DNA from 2 places in the Paenibacillus lacisediminis genome. Region 1 is predicted to be linked to the other one. Evidence: riboswitches for the same ligand, from Rfam matches in the RefSeq annotation. Region 1 holds a riboswitch; the other holds the start of a gene.
What was found. A riboswitch is a leader RNA that binds a small molecule or an ion and turns the genes downstream of it on or off. The one in region 1 is predicted to bind cyclic di-AMP.
Positions count from the first base shown of each region.

Region 2: another riboswitch for cyclic di-AMP. It lies ahead of ACLD72_RS04505 (hypothetical protein); the one in region 1 lies ahead of ACLD72_RS06820 (phytanoyl-CoA dioxygenase family protein).

Region 1 covers NZ_JBKIAX020000003.1:134,782-138,513, reverse strand. The annotation lists gene ACLD72_RS06835 (spore coat protein) at 1-123, opposite strand, end outside; gene ACLD72_RS06830 (spore coat protein) at 343-783, shown strand; gene ACLD72_RS06825 (hypothetical protein) at 822-992, opposite strand; gene ACLD72_RS06820 (phytanoyl-CoA dioxygenase family protein) at 1,109-1,999, opposite strand; cyclic di-AMP (ydaO/yuaA leader) riboswitch at 2,140-2,282, opposite strand; gene ACLD72_RS06815 (hypothetical protein) at 2,360-2,626, opposite strand; gene ACLD72_RS06810 (acyl-CoA synthetase) at 3,068-3,732, opposite strand, start outside.
Region 2 covers NZ_JBKIAX020000002.1:248,050-251,781, reverse strand. The annotation lists gene ACLD72_RS04510 (ATP-binding protein) at 1-948, opposite strand, end outside; cyclic di-AMP (ydaO/yuaA leader) riboswitch at 1,395-1,560, shown strand; gene ACLD72_RS04505 (hypothetical protein) at 1,668-2,072, shown strand; gene kdpF (K(+)-transporting ATPase subunit F) at 2,199-2,276, shown strand; gene kdpA (potassium-transporting ATPase subunit KdpA) at 2,525-3,732, shown strand, end outside.

The DNA of each region.
Region 1 (3,732 bases):
CAACATCGCCTTCAGTTCAGGGTCCTGCGCTTGATTGATAAAACAGGCCATATTCGTAATCGAGTTAACGCAGCTTAACGCGAGTTCATTCAAATCCTGTGCTTCGTGTGCGGCCAGTTCCATGAAACATGTACCTCCTTCGGTTTTTTGGGTTGCTGAATCACCACTTTTAGCATGCACCCCATCGTTTTCTATTATCGCCGGAAGCCGTAGTAAAATTGTCCATTACATAGACAAATACCCATCTAAGCCCATTATGCATATAGTGGATTAATACCAGTATTGGAGTGTGAAATCGTGAACAACGAATGGAAACAGGAACATCTAGCCTGGCATGAAACAATGGAGCTGCATGAGCTTGTCGCCTCGCAAGCCGCCAATTTGGTGGCGTTCAAAAAGAAACTGCCGATGGTGATGGACCCGGCGTTAAAAGCGCTCTATGCAGAAACGATCAAAACCTTGGAGCACAATATACGCGAATTGCTCAAATTTTATCCGATGGCTCCAGGTATGGCCCGCAACGTTTCGCCCGATATGACCGGTTTTGACGCGGCCAACCTGCTTGGCTTCGCTAAAGCCTCCGTACGCAATTACGCGAACGCCATTACGGAGACGGCTACCCCTCAATTAAAAGAAACGTTCCAAAAACATCTGCTTGGCGCCATCGCCCTTCATACCAAAATATTTAACTTCATGTACCAACACGGTTACTATCCGGCGTATAATTTGGAAGAACTGTTAGCCCATGATGTGCAAATGGCCAATCAAGCGTTGAACATGTAATAAGAAAAAATCTCGCCGCTGGCGAGATCACTGGTGCATTATTTCTGTTGTTCCTTTTCTTCAGGTTCATCGTATTTATTGATGTGCCCGGTAATGGCTTCGACCGCTTCATTCACATTCGTGGTGGCCGGCACAGCCTTCACCTCGTCTTCGGTCTTATCGACAAAATTTTGATGATCCGCACGTACGGCTTCAATTTTATTGCTCACCTGAGGTCACTCCTTTCCCGGAAAGTTGTGGTTTGAAATTACTATGCGATATTTTGCGCTACTTTATGTAAAAGGCCGTCCCCAGGCAGATCTTTCTGCCGGGACGGCTTTTTTTCTTAAAATTCCGTGCGGGTCGCCATGTATTCGGGTCTGGGCTTCTTCCCGAAATAAGGCTCGGCCAATTTGTTCTCCACACTGTTATAGACCATAAAAATGTTGCTGCGCGGATATGGCGTGATGTTGCTGTTGGAGCCGTGCATCAAATTGCAGTCGAACAGCAGGACCGAGCCTGCCTTGCCGACCGGTGTTTCAATGCCGCAGCGCTTGGCCAGCTCGGTTAAGCTCGCTTGATCGGGCGCGATGAATTCCCTGGAGGAATCCCCCGGCGTCCTGCCGACGCACGACACGAAGATTTGATGGGAACCGGGCATGACCATAAGCGGTCCGTTAAAAGGATAATTGTCTTCCAGCGCGATCAAACAGCTGAGCGCCCGCATCCGGGGCATCCCGTCCTCCACGTGCCAGGTTTCAAAGTCCGAATGCCAGTAAAACTCTTTGCCGGTAAATGCGGGCTTGTAATTGATCCGCGATTGATGGACGTAGGCCTGCCCCGCCAAAAAATACTCAACGATCGCAAGCAGTCGCGGATGCCGGGACAACTCCTGAAAAACCGGATGGCTCCGATGAATCGCAAAAATCGATTGCACTTCTTCCCCACCGGGTACGCGGATAATTTCATCGGAAGTCAAATCCTGGGATGCTTCCCGCAAGCGCCGTGCCTTCTCCTGATAGCCCTTTAATTCCGCTTCGCCGAAAAAGTTTTCCAGGAACAGATAACCGTTTTTGGCGTAAAAATCCGATTGCTCCTTGCTGATCCCGTTTTCCGCGGTCCACTCGCCATATACGATGGGGTCCTGCCGCGGAAGCCATCTCGGCTCGGCATACACCCGGGAAGGGTAAGCATCCGCCTTTGGATCAAAAATTACGGACGTTTCCAATGTATTCATTTCTCCTCATCCCCTCATGAGAAATATTTGTCCATACAAAAAGGACCTCCGCTTGGAGAAGGCAAAGCTTCGCCAGCAGGGTCCTTAAAACAGACAAAGGCCCTTATAAAAGGGCCTAATAAGATCTCTTAATGTGGCAATATAGACCCATCCACTGCTGACGAGGTTAGCTGACGGGCTCGGGTAAGATGGTACCCTACAATCATTGCTGAATGACTCGCCCCAAAAAAATGGTTCCCCCGTTTTCCGGCCGCGTAAGCCGGAAACTAAGCGTGAGTCTATAGTAAAGGCAATTCGCGTTCATGTCAACCCATGTTCTGTAATATTTTTGATTTCACTAAAACCTCGCCGCCGTACTTATTACCGCAACTGGCTTTCCGCTTCAGCCAAATCGGCCTGATCCTCCTGCAAATCTTCTTTGGCGCGTTCCAGCGGTTCCGGATTCATGCGCCCATCCGCTTGGGAAATGGCCTTTTCCGCTTTTTCAATGGCGTTATAGGCATTTTCCACTGTTTCTTCAGTCGGATGGGATTGGGCTTGCGTTACGGCCCGGTGCGCTTTTTTAACGGACTGCTGGGCCGATGAGATCGGGTTTTGCGATTGCACGCTGGAATAAGGATTTGCCATGTATTCAGCCTCCTCAAAACGATGATATGATGCAGGTTCCTTACTAATTTGAGGAAAAGGCCGGAACAATATGCGTTCGAACTTTTGCCAATCCCATATGACAGCGATGGAATGCGGAGCTGGAAAAAGGAATAGGGGGGAAATCGGCACGAAATGCAAAAGGGCATGCGATTTTCGTCGAAACTCCCCGAAACAGGCGGTTCAACTGCAAATATGCAGTTCATTTCCTATTATTAGCTGCTTTTTTATCCTATAGCCGCAAATGAGATGTATTTTTGCACTTCAACCGCTCAAAAGCAGAAATTTGCGGAAATTCAAATGCACTTTTGCACTTGATCCCATCGAGCCGTCCTTCTTACCACGAAACTGATTGATGAAGTCGCCGTTGATTTTGCCAAATTACATCAAGGCTTTCTTGCCTTAGCTCGGGGGTCTTTTTTTCTAAATCGAGCTTTTCACCTTCAAGGCTGCCTGTTCCTCCCGCTCCCGCAGCTCTACTCTGCGGATTTTGCCCGTGTTCGTTTTTGGCAGCTCGTCAACAAATTCGATCTTCCGCGGATATTTATACGGGGCCGTCACCGCTTTGACATGAGCCTGAAGCTGCTTGATCAGTTGCGGTGAACCCGCTACCCCCTCTTTCAGCACGACAAAAGCTTTGACGATATGCCCGCGAATTTCATCGGGACTAGCCACTGCGGCGCATTCCTTGACCGCAGGGTGCTTCATCAGCGCTTCTTCAACTTCAAACGGCCCGATCGTATACCCGGAGCTGATGATGATATCATCGCCGCGCCCCTCAAACCAGAAATAACCTTCTTCGTCAATTCGCGCCCGGTCCCCGGTAATAAAATACTCACCGCGCACGTTTTGTTGTTTCCGCTCCGGATCCAGGTAATAGTTCTTAAACAAAGCCGGCATGCTAACGTGAACGGCAATATCCCCGACTTGTCCTGCCGGAAGCGGAATTCCCCGCTCGTCGACCACCTCCGCCACGCCCGGGGAAACCGCTTTGCCCATCGATCCCTGCTTAAGCGGAGTATCCTTCAGATTGCCGATCAGCAGCGTGCTTTCCGTTTGCCCGTATCCGTCGCGAATGGTAATGTTCA
Region 2 (3,732 bases), on a different contig from region 1:
CTCCGAAGAAAAAAGAGAATTGCCTTCAATTAGGCTGGTTGCCGAGCCGATAATGGCGGCTAACGGAGTGCGCAATTCATGAGAAACGGAATCCAGAATAGCTGTGCGAAGCCGTTCCGATTCAGCCGTCAAATGAGCGATTTTGGCTTCCTCCGCCAGTTTCACGCGAGCAATGGCGCTGGCCGCCATACCGCCCAGGGCATCCAACATCCGCAACTGCTCGGTGGTGAACCCGCTTTTCCGATCTTTCAGATTGAGCGCCAATACCCCGTGCACACGGTCTTCGGTTCTCAGCGGCAGGTAATGGCCTGGAGAATCTCTCAAGGTATTGGTTCCGTATCCGACCGCTTCGCCGTGATCGAACGCCAGCTTGGCCATCACTTTTTCCGTTTCGCCCTGTCCCCAATCGCTATGAACCGAGGAGCAATGGGTCAGCACTAAATTGCTTTGTTCGCCCGGCAAATAAATCGCAATCTCCGTACCGATGGTTTGTGAAACTTGCTGGGAAACATTATTGAGCAGGGAATGAATGTCCGTGATATCGCTCATTTGCCGGCTCAGCACGTAGAGCGCGGCTGTATGCTCCTCCCTCTGCTTAGAGTATAGCAACTGCCTCTTCAGCTTTACCGCCAGGCTGGCCGTTAACGCGGCTACTGCCAAATAAACGCCAAACGAGATCAGATAGCGCAAGTCCGCGATCGTAAAACTCAAAGTTGGAGAAACGAAAAAGAAATCGAATGCCAAGACTCCCATAACTGCGGCATAAAGAGCTGGACGCAGTCCCCAGAGGGCGGCACTCAATAGCACGGGCAGCAAATAGAGAAGTGCAATGTTGACTAAATCAAACGCTAGTCCGAACGGCTGCATGGCGACGGTCATGAAAGCGATGAGCAAAGTGATGCTTACATAAGGCTTCCATAGCATCCACCTCGATTCCGGCTTATACATGTAACCCCTCCTGTCCGTCTATATTCCCGCTTCTAACTATAGTTCAAGGTAATGTAAAAAAGGAATAAAATAAACCGTTCAAAGGTGTAAAAATTCCGTAAAAATACATGAAAAGCCATATAATCATGAGTATTTGCGAGGAAAATAAAGATTTAATGTTCTGAGAGCGCTAACCTCATCTTAAAGTTTCTTTTTTTCACGGATATGCTAGCTGCATCGTTTTACAACAATTTAGCTAAGGAGTAAGATACAATCCATGAATTGAATGGCCATTCGATTCTGAATGGATTTGCCGATCGAATACGAAGTCAACGAGCCGAAGCTTGTGTGAGAGCAAGCCGATCGAAACCGTTGGGGGCGTCATCATCGGTCATAACTCATTTGTCAAAGACGGAGGGCGCCTCTCACCGCCCGAATCGTCAGCTAGCTGTAATTGAAAATGATGATTTCATGTATCGCTGAATCCTTGAAAGACACAAGGAACGGGGGAACCAATAGAAGCCATTAGCCGGCTTCATGGGGTGAATCACCCGGCATATTCAAATGCCGGGTGTAGGGCGACTCTCACGCCCGAATCCGTCAGCTAACCTCGTAAGCGTGTGGAGAGGCAACATTTTGTCGCGGGCCGGTCGGGTCGACTGCAAGAAGCCGCGGAAAAGGTTCCTCTTTTCCAAGGCTTCTTTTTTGTTGCCTTCTTTCTTGATCCGGGGGAGGAAATTATGGAGAAAAGCCGTATTTTAGTGGCCGCTTCCAATCAAGCGGGGAGAAACTTCGTTCAGTTGCTATTGTACCGAAAAGTCCCGGTAGCGGTCCTAACCAATAATAAAAGGGAAGAAAAGTTGCTGAGGGAATTGGGAGTGGATGAGATTTTGCGTGTAAATACCACCCGTAATCAAATGGGCGGGGTGCCCGCATTTCCGATCGGTCGCGTGTTTATCTTTGAGACCAGCTTGCCGCTGAGCTGCCAGTATTTGCAGGTCGCTTCCCGCTGGTCGTGCGGGGCGGTAACTGTCGTGACGACGGCGTGGCACCCGGATGCGATTTATAAGCAACTCGGTGCTTCCTACGTGGTGCACACAAAAAGCGGGGAAGTCGGGTTTCTGCTCAGCCACCTGACGGATTAACCATTGGAGGAGTGTCATGATGCTGGATATTTGGATGGTACTAACGTTGACCGTCGCCTTCGCGCTTATAGTTGGATTTGTCGTTTGGTGCGGTAAAACGGTGGAGGATACGGGAGGCGAACGCGAATGACCATCGTGTTGATTTTTACGTTTGCATTGCTGATCTATCTAATCTATGCGTTGCTTCATCCGGAAAAGTTTTAACGAGTTTTGTTTATGGTGAAAGTTCAAAACGTCGAGTTTTGTTTATAGTGTAAGTTCAAAAAGTCAGGTTTTTAGGACCGAGAAGGTTGGATGAAGCTAGGGACTGAGTAGCGGAGCGTACGTTTTGGGTACGTGAGCAACGGAAGGCCCGGCTGAATTCAAGATTCGACGTCGAGTCCTCTTCTTTGAACGGCTTCGTCATGGAAAGATGACTTTTTGAACTACCTCTAATAGTGGGAGGAACGGTCATGGATATACTGCAAATCATAATCGTAATCGGTATTTTAATGCTGATCGCCAAACCGCTCGGTAATTATTTGTATCACGTTTTCTCTAACGAACCCAACCGCACGGATAAAATATTCGGGTGGGCCGAGAAACCCATTTATGCGGTCATCGGTCTGAAGCATCGCGCGGGCATGAGCTGGAAACGGTACGCGATCAGCTTTATCGCAACCAACCTTATGCTCGTCGCGGTAAGTTACTTGCTGCTGCGGGTGCAGAGCGGCTTGCCGTTGAATCCCAACGGTATCGGCAATATGGAGCCGACGCTGGTGATGAACACGGTGATCAGCTTCATTACGAACACAAATCTGCAGCATTACAGCGGCGAGACGGGGCTGACGTACTTCTCGCAAATGGCTGTGATCATGATGATGATGTTTACGTCGGCGGCTACGGGCCTCTCGGTCGCAGTCGCGTTTGTCCGGGGCATTACGAGCAAGGGCAAAACCTTGGGTAATTTCTTTGAGGATTTCGTTAAGGCGCATACGCGGATTTTCTTCCCGCTGGCGTTGATCGTCACGCTCGTACTGGTCGCGCTGCAGGTGCCGCAGACGCTTGGTTCTACCCTGACGGTAACGACGCTTGAAGGCGCGAATCAGCAGATTGCGATCGGGCCAATCGCTTCGCTGGAGTCGATCAAGCATCTGGGCACCAACGGCGGCGGCTTTATGGGCGCTAACTCGTCGCATCCGTTTGAAAATCCGAACCCGCTGACCAATGTGATTGAGATCCTGTCGATGTGGTCGTTGGCCGCGTCGCTGCCCTTCATGTACGGCAGATTCGCGAAAAGCCGGAAGCAGGGTTGGGTTATATTTTCGGCGATGATGGTCTTGTTCCTTGTGTTCCTTACTGTTGCTTACACCGCCGAGAAGAGCGGCAATCCGGTGCTGAACGCGCTTGGCATCGATGCTTCGCAGGGCAGCATGGAAGGGAAAGAGGTGCGCTTCGGCATCGCTCAATCCGCGCTGTTCACTACCGTGACGACGGCGGCGACGACCGGCACGGTCAACAATATGCACGATACGCTGACCCCGCTCGGCGGTCTTGTGCCGCTGGCGGAGATGATGCTGAACGTCGTATTCGGCGGAAAAGGTGTCGGGCTAATCAATATGCTGATGTACGCCATACTTGCCGTGTTCATCTGCGGGCTTATGGTCGGCCGTACGCCGGA